Regions from separate parts of the Pseudomonas sp. MM227 genome, predicted to be linked through region 3. Evidence: predicted binding sites of a transcription regulator. Region 3 holds the regulator's gene; each other region holds the start of a gene.
What was found. The regulator LexA, encoded in region 3, represses DNA repair genes until DNA is damaged. The targets are predictions, from matches to a motif close to CTGTNTNNNNANACAG.

Region 1: the regulator LexA is predicted to act here: its motif matches at 2,726-2,741, upstream of recN (DNA repair protein RecN).
Region 2: the regulator LexA is predicted to act here: its motif matches at 4,913-4,928, upstream of imuA (translesion DNA synthesis-associated protein ImuA).

What each region holds. Positions count from the first base shown of each region.
Region 1 is NZ_OX352319.1:687,146-696,773, forward strand. It holds gene ONG87_RS03050 (outer membrane protein assembly factor BamE) at 1-262, opposite strand, end outside; gene fur (ferric iron uptake transcriptional regulator) at 361-765, shown strand; gene recN (DNA repair protein RecN) at 1,028-2,701, opposite strand; gene grpE (nucleotide exchange factor GrpE) at 2,930-3,496, shown strand; gene dnaK (molecular chaperone DnaK) at 3,613-5,532, shown strand; gene dnaJ (molecular chaperone DnaJ) at 5,720-6,847, shown strand; gene dapB (4-hydroxy-tetrahydrodipicolinate reductase) at 6,865-7,668, shown strand; gene carA (glutamine-hydrolyzing carbamoyl-phosphate synthase small subunit) at 7,990-9,126, shown strand; gene carB (carbamoyl-phosphate synthase large subunit) at 9,252-9,628, shown strand, end outside.
Region 2 is NZ_OX352319.1:2,134,582-2,144,209, forward strand. It holds gene eat (ethanolamine permease) at 1-286, shown strand, start outside; gene ONG87_RS09635 (ethanolamine ammonia-lyase subunit EutB) at 297-1,688, shown strand; gene eutC (ethanolamine ammonia-lyase subunit EutC) at 1,734-2,540, shown strand; gene ONG87_RS09645 (HAD family phosphatase) at 2,657-3,319, opposite strand; gene ONG87_RS09650 (bifunctional diguanylate cyclase/phosphodiesterase) at 3,520-4,863, shown strand; gene imuA (translesion DNA synthesis-associated protein ImuA) at 5,013-5,630, shown strand; gene ONG87_RS09660 (DNA polymerase Y family protein) at 5,638-7,053, shown strand; gene ONG87_RS09665 (error-prone DNA polymerase) at 7,050-9,628, shown strand, end outside.
Region 3 is NZ_OX352319.1:1,714,935-1,724,562, reverse strand. It holds gene ONG87_RS07895 (enoyl-CoA hydratase) at 1-373, opposite strand, end outside; gene ONG87_RS07890 (alpha/beta fold hydrolase) at 618-1,634, shown strand; gene ONG87_RS07885 (D-2-hydroxyacid dehydrogenase family protein) at 1,650-2,600, shown strand; gene nagZ (beta-N-acetylhexosaminidase) at 2,625-3,635, opposite strand; gene ONG87_RS07875 (TetR/AcrR family transcriptional regulator) at 3,681-4,388, opposite strand; gene lexA (transcriptional repressor LexA) at 4,617-5,225, shown strand; gene sulA (SOS-induced cell division inhibitor SulA) at 5,235-5,711, shown strand; gene ONG87_RS07860 (hypothetical protein) at 5,774-6,007, opposite strand; gene ONG87_RS07855 (DUF6586 family protein) at 6,058-6,579, opposite strand; gene topA (type I DNA topoisomerase) at 6,704-9,316, opposite strand; gene ONG87_RS07845 (DUF1653 domain-containing protein) at 9,416-9,628, opposite strand, start outside.

The sequences.
Region 1 (9,628 bases), 1.0 Mb from region 3:
GCTGGCGTTCGCCGCCGCCTGGCTGCAGGCTGTACAGGTAATCCCAGCGATTGGCGTGAAACGTGTCGACCAACAGGGGGTTGCCCATGATAAACCTTACTTGCCGACGGGTCATTCCGGGCCGTAACTGGTCTATCATGTCCTGTGTGACGACATTGCCCTGCTGGATGTCGATTTTGTAAACCCCGGGGAATGAACAACCGGCGAGTGCGAGCAGTCCCACGAAGGTGAGGCTGGTTAGCAAGTGCTTGGTGTTTTGCATCGGTGGGCGACTTCCACTATCTTGGCTGGGACAACGTAAACCCCGATCATACCCGTATTAAGAGATGCTGCGAAGCCGCATCGTTGAGAAAGCTGACCATGGTTGATAATAGCGAACTGCGTAAAGCCGGCCTCAAGGTGACCCTTCCACGGGTCAAGATTCTGCAAATGCTGGAGTCGGCACAGCAACGCCACATGAGCGCCGAGGAAGTCTACAAGGCGCTTATGGAAGCGGGCGAAGATGTGGGCCTGGCCACGGTTTACCGTGTTCTGACCCAATTCGAAGCGGCGGGTCTGGTAGCACGTCACAACTTCGACGGCGGCCATGCCGTGTTCGAATTGGCAGACGGCGAGCACCACGACCATATGGTCGATGTCGACTCGGGTGACGTGATCGAGTTTACCGATCACGAGATCGAGCGCCGCCAGAAGGAAATCGTCAGCGAGCATGGTTACGAGCTGGTGGATCACAACCTGGTGCTGTACGTGCGCAAGCCAAAGTAACTTCAGGAGTGATGCAAAAAGGCGACCCTGGGGTCGCCTTTTTTGTTGGGGTGAATCAGTTGGGGCCTCTTTGCGGGCAGAGGGCTCGCCGCCCGCCCCGCTCCCACAAGGCTCGTACTTACCTGTGGGAGCGGGGCTCTGCCCGCGAAGAGGCCCGCCGGCCACCATCACCCTCCCACAAGTGGTATGTGAGACCCGTTTTTTTGTGGGAGCGGGGCGGGCGGCGAGCCCTCTGCCCGCGAAGAGGCCCGCCTGGCCACCATCACCCCTTGGCCGTCACCACCATCTTCTTCGCATGCGCCAGCGATTCCTTGGTCAGGTCAATCCCGCCCAGCATCCGCGCCACCTCTTCCACTCGCTCGCCTTTGCCCAGGTTCGACACCGCCGTACGTGTCTCGTCACTGCCGCGCACCTTGTGCACGAACAAATGATGGTGCCCCTGCGCCGCCACCTGCGGCAGGTGGGTCACGGTCAGCACTTGCCCACGCTCACCCAGGCGACGCAGCAACTGCCCGACGATCTCGGCTGTCGGGCCACCGATGCCCACGTCCACTTCGTCGAACACCAGCGTCGGAACCCGCGAGGTCTGCGCCGTGATCACCTGGATTGCCAGGCTGATCCGCGACAGCTCGCCACCCGAGGCCACCTTGGCCAAGGGTTTCATCGGCTGGCCCGGGTTGGCGCTGACCAACAGCTCGACTTGCTCCAGACCATTGGGGTGCAAGTCCTCGTGGGCATTGGCGCGCAGCTCGATGGTGAAGCGCCCACCAGGCATGCCCAGGCGCTGGATTTCCACCTCCACTGCGGCCGCCAGTTGCGCGGCGGCGTGGGTGCGCAGTCCGGTCAGCTCACCGGCTTTTTCCTGGTAGTGGCGTGCATAGGCCGCCAGCTCTTCACCCAGCTGCTCGATTGACTCGTCGCTGGCGTTCAACCCTTCCAGCTCTTCGAGCAAGCGGTGTTGCAGCGCGACCACTTCGGTCGGGTGAACGCGGTGTTTGCGCGCCAGGGTATAGATGGTGTCGAGGCGCTCCTCGATATGCTGCAAGCGCGCCGGATCGGCTTCGAAGTGGTCGAGGAAGCGATTGAGTTCGCCCACGGCTTCTTCGACCTGGATCTGCGCCGTTGCCAGCATCGAGGCCGCTTCGCCCAGCGCGTTCGGAGCATTGCTGACGCCGCCCAGGCGATTAAGGCTGGCGGTCAGCGCGCTGAGCACGTTGCCCGAATCGTTTTCGCTGCAATGGTCGATGACCTGGCGGCAGATGCCGAACAAGGCTTCGGCGTTGGTCAGGTTCTTGTGTTCCTGTTCCAGCTGCTCCAGCTCGTTCTCGCCCAGCCCGAGGTTCTCCAGCTCTTCCAGCTGGTAGCTGAGCAACTGGTGACGTGCGCGCTGTTCGTCACCGGAGTCCGACAGGCGCTCGAGTTCCTGGCGGGTCTGGCGCCATTTCTGCGCAGCCAGGTGCACCTGCCGGGCTAGATCGCTGGCACCGGCGTATTCATCCAGCAGGCGGCGATGGGTATCGGTCTTGAGCAGCGACTGGTGCTCGTGCTGGCTATGGATATCGATCAGCAGCTCACCCAGCGACTTGAGGTCGCCGAGCGGGCAGGGGGTGCCGTTGATGTAGCCGCGCGAACCGCCCTTGGCCGTGATCACCCGGCGCAGGATGCAGGGGCCGTCGGTTTCCAGGTCGCGCTCGGCAAGCCACGTGCTGGCCTCGGGGATATCGACCAGATCGAAAGTGGCAAGGATGTCGGCCTTGTCTGCTCCGGGCCGGACCACGCCGCTGTCGGCGCGGTCGCCCAGGGCCAGGCCCAGCGCATCGAGCATGATCGATTTGCCGGCGCCGGTTTCGCCCGTGATCACGCTCATCCCGCGCTCGAGTTCGAGGTCGAGATGTTCGACGATGGCATAGTTGTGTACGGACAGGTGCACCAGCATAAGACCGCCCCCAGGCATGAATGTCTGGTTATTTATACAGTGTTTTATACAGGGCTGACAATATTGGCCCTTAGCTCGTTTTCGCCTGATGCCTGGGTTTTTTATCGCTTAGTTCGAAAGCCCACACTCAGCCGCTGGTCGTCAGCCCTTGAAGCGCGAATTTGCGACCCCATATACCGGTCAGAAGCGCGAGTCGACCTCGCGGACGTTATCGAGAGGAGAGAACCAATGGCTGATGAACAGAATCTGGACGATCAGAATCTAGACGCTAATCAGGCTGCCAGCGCTGGCGCCGAAGACCTCACCGCGCGCGTGCAGTTGCTCGAAGAGCAGCTCGCCACCGCTCAGGACCAGTCGCTGCGTGTCGCGGCCGACCTGCAGAATGTTCGCCGCCGCGCCGATCAGGACGTGGAAAAGGCGCACAAGTTCGCCCTCGAGAAGTTCGCCGGCGACCTGCTGCCCGTGCTCGACAGCCTCGAGCGCGGTATCGAGCTGTCCAGCGCCGACGACGAAAGCATTCGTCCGATGCGCGAAGGCATGGAGCTGACCCTGAAGATGTTTCAGGACACCCTCAAGCGCTACAACCTGGAAGCCATCGACCCGCACGGCCAGCCATTCAACGCCGAGCATCACCAGGCCATGGCGATGCAGGAAAGCGCGGATGTCGAGCCCAACAGTGTCTTGAAGGTTTTCCAGAAGGGCTATCAGCTCAATGGACGCCTGCTGCGCCCGGCCATGGTCGTGGTCAGCAAGGCCGCCGCACCGGTTTCGCCTTCGATAGACGAGCAGGCTTGAAATCGGCCAAGTGGCCCCCATCTTAGTGTCAAGCGTTTAAGTGCTACCGCAGACAGCCACCACTGCTGCGGCAACCAAATCCAAAATTTTCGGGCCTTAGTGCCAGGAGAAGAAACATGGGCAAGATTATCGGTATCGACCTGGGGACCACCAACTCCTGCGTCTCCATTCTGGAAAACGGCAAGGCCAAGGTCATCGAGAACGCCGAAGGCGCTCGGACCACACCTTCGATCATCGCTTATGCCAACGACGGCGAAATTCTCGTCGGTCAGTCGGCCAAGCGTCAGGCCGTCACCAACCCGCACAACACGCTGTATGCAGTGAAGCGCCTGATCGGCCGTCGTTTCGCCGAAGACGTCGTGCAAAAAGACATCCAGATGGTCCCGTACAAGATTGTCGAAGCCGACAACAAGGACGCCTGGGTCGAAGTCAACGGCCAGAAAATGGCACCGCCGCAGATCTCGGCTGAAATCTTGAAAAAGATGAAGAAGACCGCCGAAGACTACCTCGGCGAAGCGGTCACCGAAGCGGTCATTACCGTGCCGGCCTACTTCAACGACAGCCAGCGTCAGGCCACCAAGGACGCCGGTCGTATCGCCGGTCTGGACGTCAAGCGCATCATCAACGAGCCGACTGCCGCTGCACTGGCATACGGCATGGACAAGGCTAAGGGCGACCACACCGTCATCGTTTATGACCTGGGTGGCGGTACCTTCGACGTGTCCGTGATCGAAATCGCCGAAGTAGACGGCGAGCACCAGTTCGAAGTGTTGGCCACCAACGGCGACACCTTCCTGGGCGGCGAAGACTTCGACATCCGCTTGATCGACTACCTCGTAGACGAATTCAAGAAAGAAAGCGGCATGAACCTCAAGGGTGACCCGCTGGCCATGCAGCGCCTGAAAGAAGCCGCTGAGAAAGCCAAGATCGAGCTGTCCTCGAGCCAGTCGACCGACGTCAATCTGCCGTACATCACTGCAGACGCGACCGGTCCGAAGCACTTGAACGTTAAGATCTCCCGCGCCAAGCTGGAATCTTTGGTCGAAGACCTGGTTCAGCGCACCATCGATCCTTGCCGCATCGCCATGAAAGACGCCGGTATCGACGTTGGCGCGATCAACGACGTGATTCTGGTCGGTGGTCAGACCCGCATGCCGCTGGTCCAGAAGCTGGTCACCGACTTCTTCGGCAAAGAAGCCCGCAAGGACGTCAACCCTGACGAAGCCGTTGCCATGGGTGCTGCCATCCAGGGCGCCGTACTGGCCGGCGACGTGAAAGACGTGCTGCTGCTCGACGTCAGCCCGCTGACCTTGGGTATCGAAACCATGGGCGGCGTGATGACCGCGCTGATCGAGAAGAACACCACGATTCCTACCAAGAAATCGCAGGTATTCTCGACTGCCGATGACAACCAGGGCGCCGTGACCATTCATGTTCTGCAGGGCGAGCGCAAGCAAGCCGCGCAGAACAAGTCGCTGGGCAAGTTCGACTTGGCCGAGATCCCGCCAGCGCCACGTGGCGTGCCGCAGATCGAAGTGACCTTCGACATCGATGCCAACGGCATCCTGCACGTCGGCGCGAAGGACAAGGCCACCGGCAAGACCCAGTCGATCGTGATCAAGGCCAACTCCGGTCTGTCCGAAGACGAAATTCAGCAGATGGTGCGTGACGCTGAAGTCAACGCCGAGGAAGACCGCAAGTTCGAAGAGCTGGCTGCTGCCCGCAACCAGGGTGATGCACTGGTGCACTCGACGCGCAAGATGGTTGCCGACGCCGGTGACAAGGTCACTGCCGACGAGAAGACTGCCATCGAAGCGGCCGTCGTGGCGCTGGAAGCTGCGGTCAAGGGCGACGACAAGGCTGCCATCGATGCCAAGGTCGAAGAGCTGTCCAAGGTCTCCGCGCCAGTGGCGCAGAAGATGTACGCCGACCAGGCCGAGAAGCCTGAAGGTGCTGCTGCCCAGCCAGCGGAAGAAGCCGGCAAGCACGACGACGTTGTCGATGCCGAGTTCGAAGAAGTCAAAGACAACAAGTAAACACTTGTTGGTCGGCCGGTTGACTGTGCTTGCACGGTGACTGGTAGGATGTCGCCGCGCGGGGGCTTGCTCCCGCGTTGGCGTGTCTGGAATACACGAATTTTAACAACATGCGACAGCGATCGGATGTTGGCGGCGCGGTCAGCGGCGCCCCTGCGTGCTGGCTCCCAAAAGAGTAAAAAGACTTATGGCAAAGCGTGACTATTACGAGGTTCTGGGGGTGGAGCGCGGCTCCAGCGAAGCAGATCTGAAGAAGGCCTATCGCCGCCTCGCGATGAAGCATCACCCGGATCGCAACCCCGACAGCAAGGAATCGGAAGAGGCATTCAAAGAGGCCAACGAGGCCTATGAAGTGCTGTCCGATGCGAGCAAGCGCGCGGCGTACGACCAATATGGTCATGCCGGCGTCGACCCGAGCATGGGTGGCGGTGGCCAGGGTTTCGGCGGCCAGAATTTCTCCGATATCTTCGGCGATGTGTTCAGCGATTTCTTCGGTGGCGGTCGCGGCGGCAATGGCCGCGGTGGCGCCCAGCGTGGCAGCGACCTGCGCTATACCCTCGAACTGAACCTGGAAGAAGCCGTGCGCGGCACCACGGTCAGCATCCGTGTGCCGACGCTGGTCAACTGCAAGCCCTGCGACGGCAGTGGCGCGAAGAAAGGCTCGGCGCCGATCACCTGCCCGACCTGTGGCGGTATCGGCCAGGTGCGTATGCAGCAGGGCTTCTTCTCGGTGCAGCAGACCTGCCCGCGCTGCCATGGCCAGGGCAAGATCATCTCCGACCCGTGCGATTCGTGCCATGGCGAAGGCCGTGTCGAAGAATACAAGACCCTCTCGGTCAAGGTGCCTTCGGGCGTCGACACCGGTGATCGCATTCGCCTGTCGGGTGAAGGCGAGGCGGGCATGCAGGGTGGCCCGACCGGCGACCTCTACGTGGTGATCAACGTGCGCGAGCACGCGATCTTCCAGCGCGACGGCAAGCACTTGTACTGCGAAGTGCCGATCAGCTTTACCGACGCGGCATTGGGCGGCGAGCTGGAAGTGCCGACCCTCGACGGTCGGGTCAAGCTGAAGATTCCGGAAGGCACCCAGACCGGCAAGCAGTTCCGTCTGCGCGGCAAGGGCGTTGCGCCCGTGCGCGGCGGCGGTGCCGGCGACCTGATGTGCCGGGTGGCGGTAGAAACGCCGGTCAACCTCGACCGTCGTCAGCGTGAGTTGCTGGAAGAATTCCGCACTTCGCTTGAGGGCAACGAATCCCATTCGCCGAAGGCCAATGGTTGGTTCGAGGGTGTGAAGCGTTTCTTCGGCGACCTGTAAGGCATAAGGATTCGAGCATGCGACGTATAGCTGTGATGGGCGCCGCCGGGCGCATGGGCAAGACCTTGATCGAAGCGGTCCAACTGGCGCCCGGCGCCGGCTTGACGGCGGCGGTCGATCGGCCGGACAGCACGCTGGTGGGCGCCGATGCCGGCGAGCTGGCTGCCCTGGGGCGGATCGGCGTACCGCTGTCGGGCGACGTGGCCAAGGTGGCGGAGGAGTTCGATGTGTTGATCGACTTCACCCATCCGACGGTAACGCTGAAAAACCTGGCGTTCTGCCGCAAGGCGGGCAAGGCCATGGTCATCGGCACCACCGGTTTCAGTGCCGAAGAAAAGGCGTTGCTGGCCGAGGCGGGCAAGGATATCCCCATCGTCTTCGCCGCCAACTTCAGTGTCGGCGTCAATCTGTGCCTGAAGTTGCTCGACACCGCTGCGCGCGTGTTGGGCGACGACGTCGATATCGAGATCATGGAAGCCCATCACCGGCACAAGGTCGATGCGCCCTCGGGCACGGCCGTGCGCATGGGCGAAGTGATTGCCAGCGCGTTGGGTCGCGATCTGAAAAAGGTGGCGGTGTACGGCCGTGAAGGTCAGACCGGCGCGCGCGAGCGCCAGACCATTGGTTTCGCAACCGTGCGCGCGGGCGACGTGGTGGGTGACCATACCGTGCTGTTCGCCGCTGACGGCGAGCGCGTCGAGATCACTCACAAGGCGTCCAGCCGCATGACGTTCGCCAAGGGAGCGGTACGCGCTGCCCTCTGGCTCGACGGCCGCGCCCCAGGCTTCTACGACATGCAGGACGTGCTGGACCTGCATTGACCTAATCGACCCCTTCGCAGGCACAAGGCTCGCCGCCCGCCCCGCTCCCACAGCTAGGCGCCAACCTTGTGGGAGCGGGCTCTGCCCGCGAAGACGCTAGTACTATCACCACAAATTCCCGCCCCCTGTCGCATCATGCGAACTTCCCACCGCATTCGCGGTAGACCAAAACCCCTCTTTTCTGTAAGCTACAGCTTTAGTGTGTCCACTAAAAGCGCGCAGATAATTCGATGAAAAGAAGCGGGGTGACGTATCCATACGGCATTCCGCTTTTTTACAACCTGCGATCGCCCTTTCAGGCTTTATTTACGGGAGGTCTTCTTGACTAAGCCAGCCATACTCGCCCTTGCCGATGGCAGCATCTTTCGCGGCGAAGCCATTGGAGCCGACGGGCAAACCGTTGGAGAGGTGGTGTTCAACACCGCCATGACCGGCTATCAGGAAATCCTTACCGATCCTTCCTATGCCCAGCAAATCGTCACCCTGACCTACCCCCACATCGGCAACACCGGCACCACCCCGGAAGATGCCGAGTCCGATCGCGTCTGGGCCGCAGGCCTGGTGATCCGCGACCTGCCATTGGTGGCCAGCAACTGGCGTAACACCATGGCGCTGGACGACTACCTGAAAGCCAACAACGTGGTTGCCATCGCCGGCATCGACACCCGCCGCCTGACCCGCATCCTGCGAGAGAAAGGCGCGCAGAACGGCTGCATCATGGCCGGTGACGACATCAGCGAAGAGGCCGCCATCGCCGCCGCGCGCGCCTTCCCCGGCCTCAAGGGCATGGACCTGGCCAAGGAAGTCAGCACCAAGGACACCTACCAGTGGCGCTCCAGTGTCTGGGAGCTGAAATCCGACAGCCACCCCGATGTGCCCAACAGCGAGCTGCCTTACCATGTGGTCGCCTACGACTACGGCGTCAAGGTCAACATCCTGCGCATGCTGGTCGAGCGCGGCTGCCACCTCACCGTGGTGCCTGCGCAAACCCCGGCCGCCGATGTGCTGGCGCTCAACCCCGATGGCGTCTTCCTGTCCAACGGCCCTGGCGATCCAGAGCCCTGCGACTACGCTATCCAGGCGATCAAGGAAGTGCTGCAGACCGAGATTCCGGTCTTCGGCATCTGCCTCGGCCACCAGTTGCTGGCCCTGGCTGCCGGCGCCAAGACCGTCAAGATGGGGCATGGTCACCACGGTGCCAACCACCCGGTGCAGGATGTCGACAGCGGTGTGGTGATGATCACCAGCCAGAACCACGGCTTCGCGGTAGATGAAGCGACGTTGCCGAGCAATGTCCGCGCGATCCACAAATCGCTGTTCGACGGCACCCTGCAGGGTATCGAGCTGACCGACAAGGCCGCGTTCAGCTTCCAGGGCCACCCTGAAGCCAGCCCTGGTCCGAACGACGTCTCGCCGCTGTTCGACCGCTTCATCGAATCGATGGCCAAGCGCCGCTGATCACTGTCGGACCCGTGTGTAACGCGCGCCCCGGCCGGCCCCGTCGAAGACGGACAGGCCGCCAGGGCGCCGCCCAATAAAGTTCAGGCGGGCAGCCGGCTGAACTGCGCAATTGAGTGAGAACCATGCCAAAACGTACAGACTTGAAAAGCATCCTGATTCTTGGCGCCGGACCGATCGTCATCGGCCAGGCCTGCGAATTCGACTACTCCGGCGCCCAGGCCTGCAAGGCCCTGCGCGAAGAGGGTTACCGCGTCATTCTGGTCAACTCCAACCCGGCCACCATCATGACCGACCCGGACATGGCCGACGCCACCTACATCGAACCGATCAAGTGGCAGACCGTGGCCAAGATCATCGAGAAAGAGCGTCCCGACGCCGTGTTGCCGACCATGGGTGGCCAGACTGCCCTGAACTGCGCCCTGGACCTGGAGCGCGAAGGCGTTCTGGCCAAGTTCGGCGTGGAAATGATCGGTGCCAATGCCGACACCATCGACAAGGC
Region 2 (9,628 bases), 420 kb from region 3:
GATCACCATGGCTGTGTTCGGTGCCATCGTCATGTACATCATGAGCATGCTCAGCCTGTTCAAGCTGCGCCACAGCGAACCTCAGCTCGAGCGTTCCTTCCGCGCGCCCGGCTATCCGCTGGTGCCGGCCATTGCGCTGGTGCTGGCGCTGGTGTGTCTGGTGGCGATGGTGTGGTTCAATGCGATGATCTGCGGGATCTTCATCGGTCTGATGTGCCTCGGCTGGCTGTTCTGCGTATTCGTGCGCAGCCGCGGCGACAGCCACCCCGCAATGGCCAGCGAGTGAGGAGGGCAGCATGAGTTTCGTGCACAGCATCGCCGGGCAGACCTGGCGCTTCGACAGTCTCCGGCAGTTGATGGCCAAGGCCAGTCCGGCACGCTCGGGGGACTACCTGGCCGAAATCGCTGCCGGCAGCGACGCCGAGCGGGCGGCGGCGCAGATGGCCCTGGCGGACGTGCCGCTCACGCGTTTTCTGCACGAGGCGCTGATCCCCTATGAAAAGGATGAAGTCACCCGCCTGATCGTCGATACCCACGATGCCCAGGCCTTTGCTGCGGTCAGCCATCTGACCGTGGGCGGCTTTCGTGACTGGCTGCTCGGCGACGAGGCCAACGAAGCCAGCCTGCGGGCCCTGGCGCCCGGCATCACGCCGGAGATGGCCGCTGCCGTGTCAAAGATCATGCGTGTGCAGGACCTGGTCCTGGTGGCGCAGAAGATTCGCGTGGTCACGCGCTTTCGCAACACGGTAGGGCTGCGTGGGCGGATGTCGACCCGGCTGCAGCCGAACCATCCCACGGACGATCCGGCCGGTATCGCTGCCAGTGTTCTGGATGGCCTGCTGTATGGCAACGGTGATGCCATGATCGGCATCAATCCGGCCAGCGATAGCCTCAGCGCCATCAGCGAGCTGCTGAAGATGCTCGACGGCGTGATCCAGCATTACGGCATACCGACCCAATCCTGTGTGCTGACCCATGTGACCTCTTCGATAGCCGCCATCGAGCGCGGCGTGCCGCTGGATCTGGTGTTCCAGTCCATCGCCGGCACCGAAGCGGCCAACAGCAGCTTCGGTGTCAGCCTGGCGGTGTTGCAGGAAGGCCATGAAGCAGGCCTGAGCCTGAAGCGCGGCACCCAGGGCAACAGCCTGATGTACTTCGAAACCGGGCAGGGCAGTGCGTTGTCCGCCAACGCCCACCATGGGGTCGACCAGCAGACCTGCGAGGCGCGGGCCTATGCGGTAGCACGGCGGTTCGACCCATTCCTGGTCAATACCGTGGTCGGCTTCATCGGCCCTGAATACCTGTACAACGGCAAGCAGATCATCCGCGCAGGGCTCGAGGACCATTTCTGCGGCAAGCTGATGGGTGTGCCCATGGGTTGCGACATCTGCTACACCAACCATGCCGAGGCCGACCAGGATGACATGGACATGCTGCTGACCCTGCTGGGCGTGGCCGGTATCAATTTCATCATGGGCATTCCGGGGTCGGACGACGTCATGCTCAATTACCAGACCACCTCTTTTCACGATGCCTTGTATGCGCGCAAGACCCTGGGCCTGCGGCCGGCACCGGAGTTCGAAGATTGGCTGGCGCGCATGGACATTCTGCAACAGCAGGACGGCCAGCTGCGCCTGGGTACGGGTGTTCCGCCGTTGTTCGGCAGGGCCCTGGCCCGTCTGGGTTGACGGCCAAGGTTTGGCTAACGCTATCCATCTGCTCGAAGGTGAGCCATGAACGACAACACTCCCACCCGAGGCGACCCCTGGAGCGCGCTGCGTGCACTGACACCGGCGCGCATAGCCCTGGGCCGGGCCGGCACCAGCTTGCCCAGCAGCGCACAGCTGGACTTCCAGTACGCCCATGCGCAAGCCCGCGATGCCGTGCACCTGCCGTTCGACAAGGCAGCGCTCGCCGAGGCTTGTCCCGGTAGTTTGAGCCTGCACAGCGCGGCGACTGACCGGCATGTCTATCTGCAGCGTCCTGACCTGGGTCGTCGCCTGGACGAGGCTTCGCTGCAGCAGTTGCTCACTCACGCCGGCGAGAGTTCGGCAGGGTTCGACCTGGCGGTGGTGATCGCCGACGGTCTTTCTGCACTGGCTGTGCACCGGCATGCGCTGCCCATGCTGCAACGCATCGAGCAGATCGCGGGGGACGAGGGCTGGAGCCTGGCGCCGATATGCCTGGTCGAGCAAGGACGGGTGGCCGTGGCCGACGAGGTCGCGCAGGCACTGGGCGCGCGCATGGTGGTACTGCTGATCGGTGAGCGGCCGGGCCTGAGTTCGCCCGACAGCCTCGGGCTGTATTTCACCTATGCACCGCGAGTGGGGTTGAACGATGCCGCGCGCAACTGCATTTCCAATGTTCGCCAGCAGGGCCTGAGCTACGCCACCGCTGCGCACAAGTTGCAGTACCTTATGCGCGAGGCCCGGCAACGCAAGCTGTCGGGCGTCCACCTCAAGGATGAAGCGTTGGTACCCGAAATCGAAAACGACGCCCCGCAGCGACCGGGGAATTTCTTGCTCGACAACCTGTTGTAGCAGCGGCGCAAGCCGCGTCGGCGGTATCCGCTGAGCATCTGGCCCAACGCGGTAAGCCCAGACGCGGCTTGCGCCGCTGCTACAGGGGATGGCGAGCCGCATCGGCGGTTTCGCGGTTACAGGGAATTGCGCATCTTTTCGATATGAATCCAGAGGTTTTCATCCTCGAAGGATTCGATCACCAGGTTAGCCCCGGCGGACCGCAGGGTCTGCGCCGATTGGCTGGTCGATAGCGCCACGGTGAACAGCCCAGCCGCAACCGCAGCAGTTACCCCAGGTACCGAATCTTCGAAGGCAATGCCTGCCTCGGCGCGTGCGCCCAAGCGTTGCAGGCCGGTCAGGTAGGGCAGGGGATCGGGTTTTGCGCGTGCCAGCTCTTCGGCAACCACCACTGTCGGCAGGCGCTCGGCCAGACCCAGGGCATCGAGCATGTGTTCGGCATTGGCACGCGGTGCGTTGGTCACTACCACCATGCCCAGTTGCGCCTGCTCGGCATAGTCGAGCAAACGCAACAGCCCGGCAATCGGCGCAAGTTGCGGTGCAAGTTCGCGAAAGCGCGCTTCCTTGCGATCGGCGAACGCTTCGTGCTCCGCCACCGAGCGCTCTGGAAACAGGTACTGGCACATGTCGGCATTGGCCCGGCCGCTGGCATGCAACTGGAACTCTTCATGGGTGAATTCGCGACCTTCCTCGGCCAGCAATTGCTGCACGGCGAGAAGGTGCAAGGCGTCGGTTTCAGTCAGTGTGCCATCGAGGTCGAACAGCAGGGCTTCGAGCATGAATCGTCCATTCCATCCCAGGGTTTGCCGCAGTGTAGCAGTGTCGGATGGCAGTTCCGATGCTCGCGGACCGGCTATCGGGCAGATGACGCTTGGCAAGTATTTAGGGTGATGTTATTTTGCCATCAATTGAATTGCCCTCTCTCAAATTGCCCGGTCTCTCGCAGGAAGCTCGAGCCTGACATCTGCAGGAAAGTGTCATGTCCGATCCCGTTCATGCTTCTGCCCAGGCTCTAGTGTCCTGTGACCGGCTGACCCTGTTACCCGACCGGCGACAATTTCTCACCGACCTTGGCCATCTGTTGCTGCAGCATCCGGGAGCGTCCCGCCACCTGGTGCTGATCGATGCCGTGGATACCGCCTGGGCCCATGACATGACGCTGGCCCTTGGCATGGTCCCATTCGAGAACCTGTTGTGCTGCATAGCCCGTCGGCTGCTGCGCCTGCGCGCGGGGCAGGGCCCGGTCTACCACATCGGCCGCAAGCGTTTCGCCTTCGTGCTGGACGCCGAGCAAGCCGATGTCGGCGGCTATCTCGACATGCTGGTGCACGCCTTGCGCTGTCCCACGCAGATAGAAGGCATGCCGGTTAGACCCACCGTGCGCGCTGGCGTCACGCCATTTCTGATCAGCTTCGAAGCGGTCCGCGATGCACTGCGCAAAGCCATGTACGCGGCCGAACTGGCGTTGCTCGGCGGTCAGGCGTGGGCGTGGTACGACCCCGTGCGCGATAACGCCTATCGCAGGTCCTTCCGGCTGGCGTCCGATGTGACCCAGGCGCTGCGCGACGGGCAGCTGCGATTGGTGTTCCAGCCACGCTTCGCCTTGCCCGAGGGTGATCAGGTCAGTGCCGAAGCATTGCTGCGCTGGGAGCATCCACGGCTTGGGCCGGTTTCGCCCGCCGAGTTCATTCCGGTGCTGGAAAAGAGTGCGTTGATCCATAGTGTGACGCGCTGGGTCATCGACGCAGCCTTGGCCAAGCTGGCCCAGTGGCCTGCAACGGTGCTGACCAAACTGTCGCTGAATCTTTCCGCGCTGGATTTCGACGGCCACGACATCAATCAGGTCATCAGCGCGGCCTGTCGCACCTACGGCATCCACCCCGAGCGCCTCGAGGTCGAGATTACCGAAGGCGAGTGGCTGCGTTCCAACCCACTGGTGCTGACACAGCTGGCCGCCATCCGCGAATTGGGCGTGGATGTAGCGATCGATGATTTCGGCACCGGCTACAGCAATTTCTCCTACCTGCACGAAATACCCGCCAACGTGGTGAAACTCGACAAGTCGATGATCACCGGCATGGAGCATAGCCCGCGGCATCAACTGATCGTGCAGACGGTGCTGGAACTGGCGCGCAAGCTGGGCTACCGCACCGTGGCCGAAGGTGTCGAGACCTTCAAGTGCATGCAGATGATCCGCGCCCTGGGCTGTGATGAAGCCCAGGGCTACTTTTTCGCCCGGCCCATGCCGGAACAGGAATTTCTCGGTTGGAGCGGCGCATCGCGCTTTCCATTGCGCAAATTACTGGTGGCAACGCCGGCCTGATCGGTACCGTTGGCACCCTTGGTGGCGAGAACTGAAAATAGACGCTTTACTGTTCATGCATACAGTAGTAAAAATGCAGCCATGAACAGATCACTCCCACTCACCTATTTTCATTCCCCCAGCAACCTGGCCTCGAGGGCAGGGCAGTGATGGGCGCCGTGGTCAGCCTGGAAGGCCTGATCGACCAACGCCGCATCTGGCGCGGACGTCAGGAAACCGCTCCCAGCGGCTTGCAGCCCACCGGGCATGCTGCCCTCGATGCCGTGCTCCCCAACGGTGGGTGGCCTCCGGCGGCACTCAGTGAAATCCTGCTTACCGCCAACGGCAGTGGCGAATTGCAGTTGCTCTGGCCGACCCTGGCGCGCTTGAGCCAGGCGGGCGAACGAATCGTATTGATAGCACCGCCGTTCATTCCCTATCCCCATGCCTGGATGGCGGCGGGTGTCCGTTTGCAGCATCTTTGCGTGCTCAAGGCCCAAGGCAAGGACACCTTGTGGGCTGCCGAGCAATGCCTGCGTTCCGGCAGCTGCGCAGCGGTACTCTGCTGGCCGCAGAACCCTGATGACAAGGCCATGCGACGCCTGCAGGTGGCGGCAGAAACCGGCGAGACCCTGGGCTTTGCCTTGCGCGAACAGCGGGCGGCGCTCAACCCGTCACCGGCAGCGCTGCGGCTGTCGCTGCATGCGCCTGCAGGGCAGGTGCAGGTACTCAAATGTCGCGGCGGGATACCGCCCGCGATGCCCGTCACCTTCGTCAGTTACGTTTGAGATTGCCATGCTGTGGGCCTGCATTCTGCTGCCGCAACTGGCGCTCGACGCCGTGCTGCGCCAACGCGAAGACCCACAGCAACCGCTTGCCCTGGTCACCGGCCCGCTGCAGCGACGCTTGCTGCAAGCAGTCAATCCGGCGGCACGTGAACTGGGCCTGAAACCGGGGCAGTCACTCACCGCCGCCTACATGCTCAGCCGTGATTTCGCCACCGCACCCTACGACCCAGCACAGATCGAACACTGGCAGCGTTTCCTGGCTGCGTGGGCCTATCGGTTCAGCTCCCAGGTCAGCGTGCATTACCCCCGGGTCCTGTTGCTCGAAGTGCAGTCGACCCTTGGGCTGTTCGGGCCATGGCCGCAGTTCGAGGCGCGGTTGCGCAGCGAACTCGATGCCCTGGGCTTCCGCCATCGCATCACCTTGGCCCCCAACCCGGCTGCGGCACGCATGCTGGCCAACGCCTATGACGGTCTCAGCGTTGAGGATCAATCGACACTGGCCGATGTTCTCCAGCGCCTGCCGGTGGAGCGGGTCGGGCTCGCCGCCGCCGATGCCGTCGCGCTCAAGCGCATGGGTATGCGCCATCTGGGCCAGGTGTTGGCGCTGCCCAGGGCGCAACTTGCCAGGCGCTTTTCGGCCCAGGTGCTCAGTCATCTGGACACCCTGCTCGGGTACCGGCCCCTGGCCCTGGAATTCTTCATTCCTGCCGATGTATTCGACCAACACATCGAACTCAACTTCGATGTGGAATCCCATCAGGCGCTGCTGTTTCCCCTGCGGCGCCTGATCAACGACCTGGCGGTGTATCTGGCCGGGCGGGATGTTGGGGTGCAGCGTTTCACCCTGCATCTCAAGCATGCCGAGGGCGAGGACACCCTGGTCGAAGTCGGCTTGCTCGCTGCCGAGCGCGACGCCGCGCTGTTGTTCGAACTGGCCCGCGGGCGCTTCGAGCATCTGCAGGTGCCCCGGCCTGTGCAGGTGGTACGGTTGAGCGCGCTCGATCTGCCGCGCTTCGTACCTGCCTGCAAGGAGCTGTTCGACCAGCGACCGCAACAGACCCAGCCCTGGGAGCAGTTGCGCGAACGCCTGCGAGCACGCCTCGGCGACGATGCTTTGCAGGATCTGCGCGCCCACGCGGACCATCGCCCCGAGCGGGCCTGGCGCAACGATGGTGCTTGGGTGCCGGCCTCTCCAGACCTGGGCGCAGCCCGTCCAGGCTGGTTGCTCGAACAGGCCGAGCCTTTGCCCGCGCAGGGCCTGCGTGTGCTGGCGGGACCTGAGCGCATTGAATCCGGGTGGTGGGACGGTGGCGATGTGCGCCGCGACTACTATCTGGTCGAAACTTCGGCAGGGCGACGGGGCTGGGCCTACCGCGCAGTGGGCGATGACCCTCAGTTGCTGTTGCAGGGTTGGTTCGCATGAGCCAGGGCTACGCCGAGCTGCATTGCCTTTCCAACTTCAGCTTCCAGCGCGGCGCGTCCAGCGCCCAGGAACTGTTCGCCAAGGCTGCGGCGCTGGGCTATCGAGCGTTGGCGATCACCGATGAATGCACCATGGCCGGTATCGTGCGCGCCTGGCAGGCTGCCCAGGCCCATTCGATGACGTTGATCGTCGGCAGTGAAATGCGCATCGAACAAGGCCCCAAGCTGGTGCTGCTGGCGCAGAATCTCCAGGGCTACCAGGCCCTGTGCCGCTTGATCACCCTGGCTCGACGGCGCGCGAACAAGGGCCAGTACCGGTTGCTGCGTGATGACCTCGACGAGGTCGAACGCGACGGCTTGCTGGCATTGTGGATAGCCGATGAACCCCACGATCTCGCCCACGGCCATTGGCTCAAGGGGCGTTTTGCCGAGCGCCTGTGGGTGGCCGTGCAGTTGCACCGCGGCGCCAATGACCAGAGGCGCCTGCAGAATCTGCTGTGCCTGGCCAAGACCCTGGGCCTGCCGGCCGTGGCCTGCGGCGACGTGCACATGCATGCCCGCGGCAGGCGTGCCCTGCAGGACACCATCACTGCCATACGCCATCACGTGCCGGTGGCCGAAGCGGGGCATGTGCTGTTCGCCAACGGCGAACGCCATCTGCGCGGGCTGTCTCAACTGGCCGACATCTACCCCGTCGCGCTGCTGCAGGAAACCTTGAATATAGCCCGGCGTTGCAGCTTCGACCTCGGCCAACTGCGCTATCAATATCCGTGCGAGCTGGTGCCGCGTGGCTACGACGCCGGTGCCTGGCTGCGCCACCTGAGTGCCCAGGGCGCGCGCTGGCGCTGGCCGTCTGGAGTGGACCCCGAGGTGCAGGCGTTGCTCGACAAGGAACTGCAACTGATCATCGAGCTGGGCTATGAAAGCTATTTCCTGACCGTCCACGACATCGTCCGTTTCGCCCGCGAGCGGCACATTCTCTGCCAGGGACGCGGCTCGGCCGCCAACTCGGTGGTGTGTTTCGCCCTGGGCATCACCGAGCTCGACCCGCGTGAAACACACATGCTGTTCGAGCGCTTCATCTCCAAGGAACGCAACGAGCCACCGGACATCGATGTGGATTTCGAACACGAGCGGCGCGAGGAAGTCCTGCAATACGTGTTCCGTCGCTACGGTCGCGAGCGTGCCGCCCTGACCGCTGTCGCCAGCAGCTATCGAGGGGCGGGCGCGGTGCGTGATGTGGCACGGGCATTGGGCCTGCCAGCAGATCAGATCACCGCCCTGGCCGATTGCTTCGGGCGCTGGAGCGACCACCTGCCACCACTCGAGCGGTTGGTGGAGGCCGGATTCGAAACCCAGAGCCCGGTGCTCAAGCGGGTGATGGCGCTGACCGAGCAGCTGATCGGTTTCCCCCGTCACCTGTCCCAGCATCCGGGGGGCTTCGTCATTTCCGAACACCCGTTGCACACTCTGGTTCCGGTCGAGAACGCCGCCATGGCCGAGCGCACGGTGATCCAGTGGGACAAGGATGACCTGGACGCCGTGGGCCTGTTGAAAGTCGACATTCTGGCTCTGGGCATGCTCAGCGCGATCCGCCGCTGTTTCGATCTGGTACGCGGCTACCGTGGCCGCGAACTGACCCTTTCGACCTTGCCCAAGGAGTGCCCGCAGACTTACGCCATGATCAGCCGCGCCGATACCATCGGCGTGTTCCAGATCGAATCCCGGGCGCAGATGGCAATGCTTCCGCGCCTCAAACCCAGGACGTTCTACGATCTGGTGATCGAAGTCGCCATCGTCCGGCCGGGGCCGATCGTCGGTGACATGGTTCATCCGTATCTGCGCCGGCGCAACGGCGAGGAAGCCGTGAGCTATCCCTCCGAAGCCCTGAAGAAAGTCTTCGAACGCACGCTGGGTGTGCCGCTGTTTCAGGAACAAGTGATGGAGCTGGCGATCGTCGCCGCTGGCTATACGCCAGGGGAGGCCGACCAGTTGCGCCGTTCGATGGCCGCCTGGAAGCGCCACGGCGGGTTGGAACCGCATCAGCTCCGCCTCACCGAAGGCATGCTCAAGAACGGCTATACCCGTGAGTTCGCCGAACGCATCTTCGAGCAGATCAAGGGCTTCGGCAGCTACGGTTTTCCCGAGTCCCATGCGGCCAGTTTCGCCTTGTTGACCTACGCCAGTTGCTGGCTCAAATGTCATGAGCCGGCAGCCTTTGCCTGCGCCCTGATCAACAGTTGGCCCATGGGCTTCTACAGTCCCGACCAGATCCTCCAGGATGCACGTCGCCATCATCTGCAGATCTTCGCCGTGGACGTGTGCCACAGCGACTGGGACTGCAGCCTGCAGCCCGGCGAAGGTGGGCAACCGGCCATACGCTTGGGGTTGCGGATGGTCAAGGGCCTGCGCGAAGAGGCCGGTCGCGCCGTGCAGCAGGCTCGCCTTGGCGGCCCGTTCCGCGACGTCACCGACCTGGCCCGGCGCTGTGCGCTGGACAACCGCAGCCTGGAACAGCTGGCCGATGCCAATGCCTTGCTCGGCCTGGTGGGGCATCGCCATCAGGCCCGCTGGGA
Region 3 (9,628 bases):
CATTGTCGGCGGCAAGGATGAAATCGCACATCAACGCCAGCTCGCAACCCCCGCCCAGGGCAAAGCCGGCCACGGCAGCGATCATCGGCTTGCGCCGATTGGCGACCCGGTCGCTCTCGTGGAACAGATCGTCGAGGTAGATCTGCGGGTAGCGCAGCTCCGCCATTTCCTTGATGTCGGCGCCGGCGGCAAACGCCTTGGCAGATCCGGTAAGGACGATGCAGCCGATCTCGCGATCGCTTTCCAAGCGATCGAGGGCCTGGTTCAATTCGTCGATCAACTGCGCGTTGAGGGCATTCAACGCCTGCGGTCGATTGAGCGTGATCAAGCCTACGCGGCCGCGTGTTTCCAAGAGGATGGTTTCAAAAGCCATGGCATTGTCTCCAGATAGAGGCATTTTCTGCCCCGCTGATTATTGTTGTATCGATCTCTGGGCGGCGAACTGCCCAGGATCGCGTCGTGTTTGTAGCATTCTGAAACCTGATAGCGGACATTCTTTCGCTGCAGCTCGGCACCACCTGGGCGTGCAAACCTCCAATGGATGCTACGGTACAGACCTGCGACACCCTGTGCCGGCGTGTCCACGTCACTTCACAGCCCACTCCAGGAGGTCCCCCATGCTTCGCCTGTCCACGCTGGCGCTCGCCGGCATCTTTGCCCAGCCACTGCTGGCCGCCGATTCATCGCCCACCTATGGTCCCGAACTGCAGGGCTTCGATTATCCGTACACGCTGCAACATTACGCCTTCGAGTCCCAGGGCAAAAGCCTGCAGATGGGTTATATGGACGTCGCTGCCAACGGCAAGGCCAACGGCCGCACCGTGGTCCTGATGCATGGCAAGAATTTCTGCGGTGCCACCTGGGAAAGCTCGATCAAGGCGCTCAGCGATGCCGGGTACCGCGTGGTGGCGCCCGACCAGATCGGCTTCTGCACCTCGAGCAAGCCTGAGCACTATCAATACAGCTTCCAGCAGTTGGCGAACAATACCCATGACCTGCTGACCCGCATCGGGGTCAAGGAAGCGGTGATCATGGGTCATTCCACCGGCGGCATGCTCGCAACTCGCTACGCCCTGATGTTCCCCGAAGACACCGAGCGCCTGGCCATGGTCAATCCCATCGGCCTGGAAGACTGGAAAGCCATGGGCGTGCCCTATCGCAGCGTCGACCAGTGGTTCGAACGCGAGACCAAGGTCACCGCCGAAGGCATCCGCAACTACGAGCGCAGCACCTATTACGGCGGTCGCTGGAAGCCCGAATACGACCGTTGGGTAGACATGCTCGCGGGGTTGAACAAGGGCCCGGGGCATACCTTGGTGGCATGGAATTCGGCGTTGATCTACGACATGATCTTCACCCAGCCGGTGGTCTACGAGTTCAAGGACCTGCAGGTGCCGACCCTGCTGCTGATCGGCGACGCCGACACCACGGCGATCGGCAGCGACATCGCGCCACCCCAGGTCAAGGCCACGCTGGGCAAATACACCGTGCTGGGCAAGCAGGCCAACCAGCTGATTCCTCACAGCACCCTGGTGGAATTTGCCGGGCTTGGCCATGCACCGCAAATGGAGGAGCCGGCGCGCTTCCACAAGGCCCTGCTCGATTGGCTGGACACTCCCCAGAAACCGCTGTGACAAGAGGCAACCCCCATGCGAATAGCCGTCATCGACGACTGGCAATCGGTGGCTGAAAGCGTGGTCGACTGGACCCCGCTGCAAGCCGTAGGCGAGCTCGATTTCATCCACGATTACCCCGGCGAAAGCGCAGTGCTGGCCGAGCGCCTTGCGCCCTACGCCATCATCTGCGTGATGCGTGAACGCACGCTGTTCGACGCCGGCCTGCTGGAACGACTGCCGCAGCTCAAGCTACTGGTGACCGGGGGCATGCGCAACGCAGCCATCGACCTGCAGGCCGCAGACCGCCTGGGCATTCAGGTGGCCGGCACGGACAGCTACAAGCATGCTGCGCCGGAACTGACGTGGGCGCTGCTGATGGCACTGACCCGTGATCTGCTCGGCGAAGCCAACTCGCTGCGCGCTGGCGGTTGGCAGATTGGCCTGGGTGGCGATCTGCACGGCAGCACATTGGGCCTGCTGGGCCTGGGCAGTATCGGTGAAAAGGTGGCGCGCTTCGGTCAGGCGTTCGGCATGCGCGTGATTGCCTGGAGTCAGAACCTGACACCCGAGCGTGCCGCGCAGGTGGGCGTCGAATACGTGAGCAAGCAGCAACTGTTCGAGCAGGCCGATGTGCTCAGCGTGCACCTGGTGCTGAGCGAACGCAGCCGGGGGCTGGTCGATGCCCAGGCGCTGGGGTGGATGAAGCCGGGCGCGCGGTTGGTCAACACGTCGCGCGGCCCGATCGTCGACGAAGCAGCGTTGATTCAGTCCCTGCGTGATGGCCACCTGGGCGGCGCGGGGCTGGACGTGTTCGATCAGGAGCCCCTGGCGCTGGACCATCCGTTCCGGACCCTGCCCAATGTGCTGGCAACGCCGCACATCGGCTATGTCAGCGGCAACAACTATCGGCTGTTCTTCAGCCAGATGATCGAAGACATACTGGCCTGGCATTCGGGCCAGCCAGTGCGCCTGCTGACCCGCTGACCGCAACCCTCAGTCGATCAGGCCTCAGTCGATCAGGCCGGCGCTGCGCAATGCCGCTGTCGCCTGCTGCCAACGCGGATGCCGGCGGTACTCGACGTCGGCGTGGCTCCGCCCGCGCATGGCGGCGATGCGTGGCGAGGGCTGCACGCCCATGCGCTGCGCCGCGCTCAAGGCCAGCTCGGCCGCCGCGCGGTCGTTGCACACCAGGCCCATGTCGCAACCAGCGCCAAGGGCCGCCTCGATACGGCTGGCGGCGTCGCCGACCACATGGGCGCCGGCCATCGACAAGTCGTCGCTGAAGATCACCCCTTCGAAGCCCAGCTCGCCGCGCAATATGTCCTGCAGCCAACGGCGCGAAAAGCCGGCTGGGTTGCTGTCTACCTGGGGGTAGATGACATGGGCCGGCATGACCGCCGCCAGCTTGCCCGCCAGCCGCGCGAATGGCACCAGATCGCAGGCGCGAATCTGCTCGAGGCTGCGCTCGTCGGTGGGAATTGCTACATGAGAATCGGCCTCCGCCCAGCCGTGACCGGGAAAATGCTTGCCGCATGCCGCCATGCCTGCCGCATTCATGCCACGGATGAACGCGCCCGCCAGCAGCGTGGCCCGCTCGGGATCGCCTTCGAACGCGCGGGTGCCGACCACGGCGCTGTGCCCGTGATCCAGGTCCAGCACCGGCGCAAAACTGAGGTCCAGCCCAGCCGCCAGTACTTCGGCGGCCATCAACCAGCCGCAGTGCTCGGCCAGGACGGCCGCATCCGCGTGGTAGGCCAGCTCGCGCATGGCCGGCAGACGCACGAAGCCCTGGCGTAGCCGTTGCACGCGTCCACCCTCCTGGTCCACCGCCAGGATCAGGTCGGGCCGCACCGCGCGGATGGCGGCGGTCAACTCGCGTACCTGACGCGGATGCTCGATGTTGCGCGCGAAAATGATCAACCCGGCCACTTCGGGCTGGCGCAGCAGATGGCGGTCCTCTGCGCTGAGCCAGGTACCGGCGACGTCGACCATCAGGGAGCCTTGCAGACGAGCGCTCATGGATTTTCCTTGTAGAGAGGGAGCTGGAGGGCGACCCGGCACACGTCAGGCCTTGGCAGCAGCCGGGGTGCTCTTGCTGCGTGGCCGCAGTTGAGCGGCGGCCATGGCCTGGTCGGTTACCGCGCTCTGCGCGCGCATGCCTGCGGCAAGAAACGGCACCATCAAGCGCATCACCTGCTCGATCGAGGTATCGACGCCGAAGTCGGTTTCCGCAATGGCACGCAGCGCCTTGATCCCGGACATGCTGAACGCCGCAGCACCCAGCATGAAATGCACGCGCCAGAACAGTTCCAGAGGGGGAATGCGTGGTGCGGCTTCGTTGACCAGCAGCATGTACCGGCGAAAGACCTTGCCGTACATGTCTTCCAGGTAACGGCGCAAGTGGCCCTGGCTCTGGCTGAAGGCCAGGCCGAGCAGGCGCATGAAGATGGAAAGGTCGTTACCGCTGCGCGGTTGAACGACGAGTGCCTGCTCTACCAGAATTTCCAGCAGCTCTTCCAGGCTGGCCTTGGGCATCGCGCTGGCTTGCCGCCGCTCCAGCTCACGGTCGAGGCTGGCGCAGAAGGGTCCGAGAAATCTGGAGAATACCGCCTGGATGAGCGCTTTCTTCGAACCGAAGTGGTAGTTCACTGCCGCCAGGTTGACCCCGGCTTTGCTGGTGATCAGGCGCAGCGAGGTTTCCGCGAAGCCTTTTTCCGCAAAAAGCTGTTCTGCGGCATCGAGGATGCGTTCAACGGTTTCCGACTGGGCCATGGCAACTCCGCCTGACAAACACTTGTTTGAAACATACGTTTCAAAGTGCGTAACTGTCAAGTCCATACGGCCTTTTTGTGGCCGTGGGTCACGTATTAAAGCATACAAATTCATCGCCTTAGCGCAGCATGCGAACTTCGGCAGGCGACGCGCCCGGAAAACGGTATTGCCAAGGGCCATCTACTGTATATAATCCCAGTCACTGTACAAAAAGACAGAGCCATCGACATGTTGAAATTGACGCCACGCCAAGCTGAAATTCTGGCCTTCATCAAGCGCTGCCTTGACGACAATGGCTTTCCACCTACCCGTGCGGAAATTGCTCAGGAACTGGGGTTCAAGTCACCCAACGCGGCCGAGGAACACCTCAAGGCACTGGCGCGAAAAGGCGCCATCGAAATGACCCCGGGCGCCTCGCGCGGCATCCGCATCCCCGGCTCCGAAGCCCGCAACGACGACGCCAGCCTGCCAGTCGTCGGGCGCGTTGCTGCAGGTGCGCCGATTCTGGCGCAGGAACACATCGAAGAGTCCTGCAAGATCAACCCGGGCTTCTTCCATCCTCGCGCCGACTACCTCCTGCGCGTACAGGGCATGAGCATGCGTGACGTCGGCATTCTCGACGGTGACCTGCTGGCCGTGCACACCTGCCGCGAAGTCCGCAACGGGCAGATCGTGGTGGCGCGCATCGGCGACGAAGTCACCGTGAAACGGTTCCAGCGCGAAGGCAACAAGGTTTTCCTGGTTGCGGAAAACCCCGACTTCGCACCCATTGAAGTCGACCTCAAGGATCAGGATCTGGTCATTGAAGGTCTGAGCGTCGGCGTCATTCGTCGATAAGGAGGCATCATGCAGTTTCCCCTGTCACCCCAACAAGCACAAATGTCGCTGTTCGAAGCATTCATGGCTGCACCGGTAACGCCGCTGTTCAAGGAGGCCGTAGAATCGCCCTGGACTGTCGCCGATCCGGATGTATTCAGCGAGATGTCTCTGCGTGGTGCCGCGGGGAACTGCCTGAACCTGCTGGCACCCATGCTGCGGGAATTGAGCGAAGAGCAGGACGCGCGCTGGTTGACGCTGATCGCTCCGCCGGCAAGCCTGACGCAGGCCTGGCTGCGCGATGCAGGGCTCAATCGCGAACGCATATTGCTGCTGCAGCCGCGCGGTATGCAAAGCGCCCAGCAGTTGGCGTGCGAAGCGCTGCGCCTGGGGCGCAGCCATACCGTGGTGAGCTGGCTCAACCCACTGCCCTCCGTGGCGAGGCAGCAATTGATGGCAGCGGCGCGCCAGGGCAGCGCACAGAGCCTGAACATCCGTTTGGGGTGATACCTGCGGTCAAACGATACTGCCCGCCAAGGCCAGCGCAAGGCGCTCGCTGCGTGGCAGGATCAGTGCAGGACGTGCGGCCCGTCGTCCTTGTCGATTTCGCCTTCCACCAGCTTGCCGGCCATCTGCACACCGACACTGAGCATGGCCTTGGCCACTTCCACGTGCTGGCCCTGCAGGAATGCCTTGGCATCTTCGGAAAAATTCAGCGTCACCAGCGAACCTTCGTCCTCGGCACGACGCAACTCGATGCGGCCGTCAGGCAGCTCGACAATCTCAAGAAAGGACGTTGGCATAAGGACATGTTCTCCACGAAAGGCGGGCATTGTAGCAGTGCCAGTGCAAATCAGCACTCACTCAGCCCTTCGCGGAAACGAACGGTCAGGCCCTTGAGCTGCTGACGCCAGCTTTCGAGCACCTCGCGGCTGAGTTCCTGCTCTTCGACTTCATCCAGATTGACTGCCTGGATGAGTGGCTGAGTCACATCGCCTTTGGGCTTTTTGGGCGCCTTGGGCGGCACGAACAGCGCGCTGTGCGCCGCAAGCAGTTGCGCCAGCCAGGTATGCGAATGCTGGGCCAGCTCCACCAACTCCGCCAGCTCGGGAATGGACGTGCCGTCGAGCGCTTGCGGGGTCAGCAGGTTTTCCGCACGGGCAGTGCCGGCCTGAGGCAGGCGGTAATAACCAGCGATCTCGTGACACAGCCCCAACAATGCACCGTAGAGGTGGAACAGCGCGGATTCGCGCTGCGCCTGCAGCTGAGCCTGCGCATTGATGGCCTGGCCCAGTTCGGCCTTGCCCATGGCTTCCAGCGCCAGCCCGGCGAAATAGATTTTCTGGTTGGTACGGGTATAGAGCTCATAGGCCATGCTGGCGATCTCCGCAGTGAACACTCGACTGCAACAGTGTCGGGAACCTGCCCAGCCAGTGCAAGCCACAAATGAAAAGGCCGCACTGTCCTGGGGACGGTGCGGCCTTGGTGCTGCCGGCGCTTCAGCGCTTGTCTTCGACCTTCCACGTCTTGCCGTCGTAGAAAGCCTTCCAACCGGTCGGCTTGCCCTCGACCTCGCTCTGCACGTACTGCTCCTTGGTCTTGCGGCTGTAGCGGATCACGGTCGGACGGCCGTCCGGGTCCTTGATCGGCGCGTCGAACAGGAAGCTGTACTTGGGATCGATCTCATCCTTGTGCGGGATGATCTCCAGCACCAGCGGGGCACGGGTTTCGCGGTTCTTCGGAAACTGGCTGGCTGCCAGGAACAGACCCGATGCGCCATCGCGCAGCACGTAGGTGTCGTTGACCTTCTCGCACTTGAGCTCGGGCATCTTCACCGCGTCCATCTTGGGCGGCGCCGCCTCGCCACTCTTGAGCAGCTTGCGGGTGTTCTTGCACTCCGGATTGGTGCAGCCGAAGAACTTGCCGAAACGGCCGGTTTTCAACTGCATCTCGCTGCCGCACTTGTCGCACTCCAGGCTCGGCCCTTCGTAGCCCTTGATGCGGTAGTTGCCCTCTTCGATCTCGTAGCCCGGGCAGTCGGGGTTGTTCCCGCAGATGTGCAGCTTGCGCTTCTCATCCAGCAGATACGCGTCCATGGCGGTCGCACAGACCGGGCAGCGATGCTTGCCGCGCAGAATCTGCGACTCGGACTCGCCCTCGTCGTCGGCCGCTATCTCATCACCTGGAATCAGGTTGATGGTGGCCTTGCAGCGCTCCTTGGGTGGCAGCGCATAGCCCGAACAGCCCAGGAACACCCCGGTGGATGCGGTGCGGATCATCATCGGCCGACCGCATTCGCGGCAGGCGATGTTGGTCAGGGTCGGCAGGTTGGCGCGCATGCCGCTGTCGGCCGCACCCGCAACGTCCAGCTTGCCCTTGAAATCACCGTAGAACTCGTCAAGAACGTTCTTCCAGTCGCGCTCGCCGTGCGCCACGTCATCGAGGTTCTCTTCCATGCCGGCGGTAAAGCCGTAGTCCATGAGGTTGGAGAAGCTTTCGGACAGCCGCTCGGTGACGATGTCGCCCATCTTTTCCGAGTAGAAGCGACGGTTGTGCAGCGCCACGTAGCCACGGTCCTGGATGGTCGAGATGATCGCCGCGTAGGTCGACGGACGACCGATGCCGCGTTTTTCCATCTCCTTGACCAGGCTCGCTTCGGAATAGCGCGCAGGCGGCTTGGTGAAGTGCTGGGTAGGGTCCAGCTGCAGCAACTTGAGCTGCTCACCCTGGTTCATTTCCGGCAGCACGTCGTCGTCGCCCGGCTTGCTCATCTGCGGCAGCACGCGAGTGTAGCCGTCGAACTTGAGGATACGACCCTTGGCGCGCAGCTCGAAATCACCCGCTGCCACCGTGACGGTGGTCGACAGGTACTGGGCAGGCGGCATCTGGCAGGCGAGGAACTGGCGCCAGATCAATTCGTAGAGGCGCTCGGCATCGCGTTCCATGCCGTTCAGCTTGCTCGGATGAGTGTTCACGTCCGATGGGCGAATGGCTTCGTGCGCTTCCTGGGCGCCCTGCTTGCTGCCGTACACCATCGGTGCTTCCGGCAGGTACTTCTTGCCGAACTCGTTCTCGATATAGGCGCGGGCCATCTCCACGGCGTCGACCGACAGATTGGTCGAGTCGGTACGCATATAGGTAATGTAGCCGGCCTCGTACAAACGCTGCGCCATCATCATGGTCTTCTTCACGCCGTAGCCCAGGCGGTTGCTCGCGGCCTGCTGCAGCGTGGAAGTAATGAACGGGGCCGACGGCTTGCTGCTGGTCGGCTTGTCTTCGCGCTTGACGATGCTGTAGCTGGCATCCTTGAGCTTGGCCAGCGCGGCCATGGCCTGGGCTTCGTTCAGGGGCTTGAAGGCTTCGCCGTTCTCGCGAGCCACTTCGAAACGCACCTTGGCGGCCTTGGCCGACGCCAGGTCGGCGTGCACTTCCCAGTATTCCTCGGGATTGAACGCGCGGATTTCACGCTCACGCTCGACCACCAGCTTCACCGCGACAGACTGCACGCGACCAGCGGACAACCCGCGGGCGATCTTCTGCCAGAGCAGCGGCGACACCATGTAGCCAACCACGCGGTCGAGGAAACGCCGCGCCTGCTGGGCGTTGACACGGTCGATGTCCAGCTCGCCGGGGCGAGAGAAAGCTTCCTGGATGGCCTTCTTGGTGATCTCGTTGAACACCACACGCTTGTAGCGGCTGTCATCGCCACCGATGGCTTCGCGCAGGTGCCAGGCAATGGCTTCCCCCTCGCGGTCCAAGTCCGTCGCCAGATAGATGGTGTCGGCGTCCTTGGCCAGCCGGCGCAGTTCCTCGATGACCTTTTCCTTGCCGGGAAGGATCTCGTACTTGGCCTTCCAGCCCTGGTCCGGATCCACACCCATGCGTGCCACCAACTGCTTGCGGGCCTTTTCCTTGGGCGACAGGGCCGGCGCGTCGGCAGCCGCAGCCTTGCCGCGCTTGGCGGCCGGCTCCTTGCTGGCGCTCGCCGAACCGCTGGTGGGCAAGTCTCGGATATGGCCGATACTCGACTTCACCACGTACTGGTCACCCAGATACTTGTTGATGGTCTTGGCCTTAGCCGGGGATTCCACAATGACCAGCGATTTGCCCATGGATCGGAAAATTCCTGAATACTTGAAATGAAAGGCATGCGGCGCCTTGCGAGGCCCCGCTATATATAGTGGTGAGAACGTGAGGTCAAGCGCCGAGGTTCAAGCGGTCGGCGCCTGCTGAACGGAAAACAGGCTGGGTTCGGCCTTCACCAAAGCAAAGCGCGGGACGCTCTCGCCGTCAACCTCGACCGACTCCAGGAACATGCTCAGCGGGCGCACCCAGAGGCCGAATTCACCGTACAGCGCCTGGTAGAACACCACTTCCTGTTCGTCCTCGGAACTGCGCGCGACGCCGTAGACACGATACTCGGG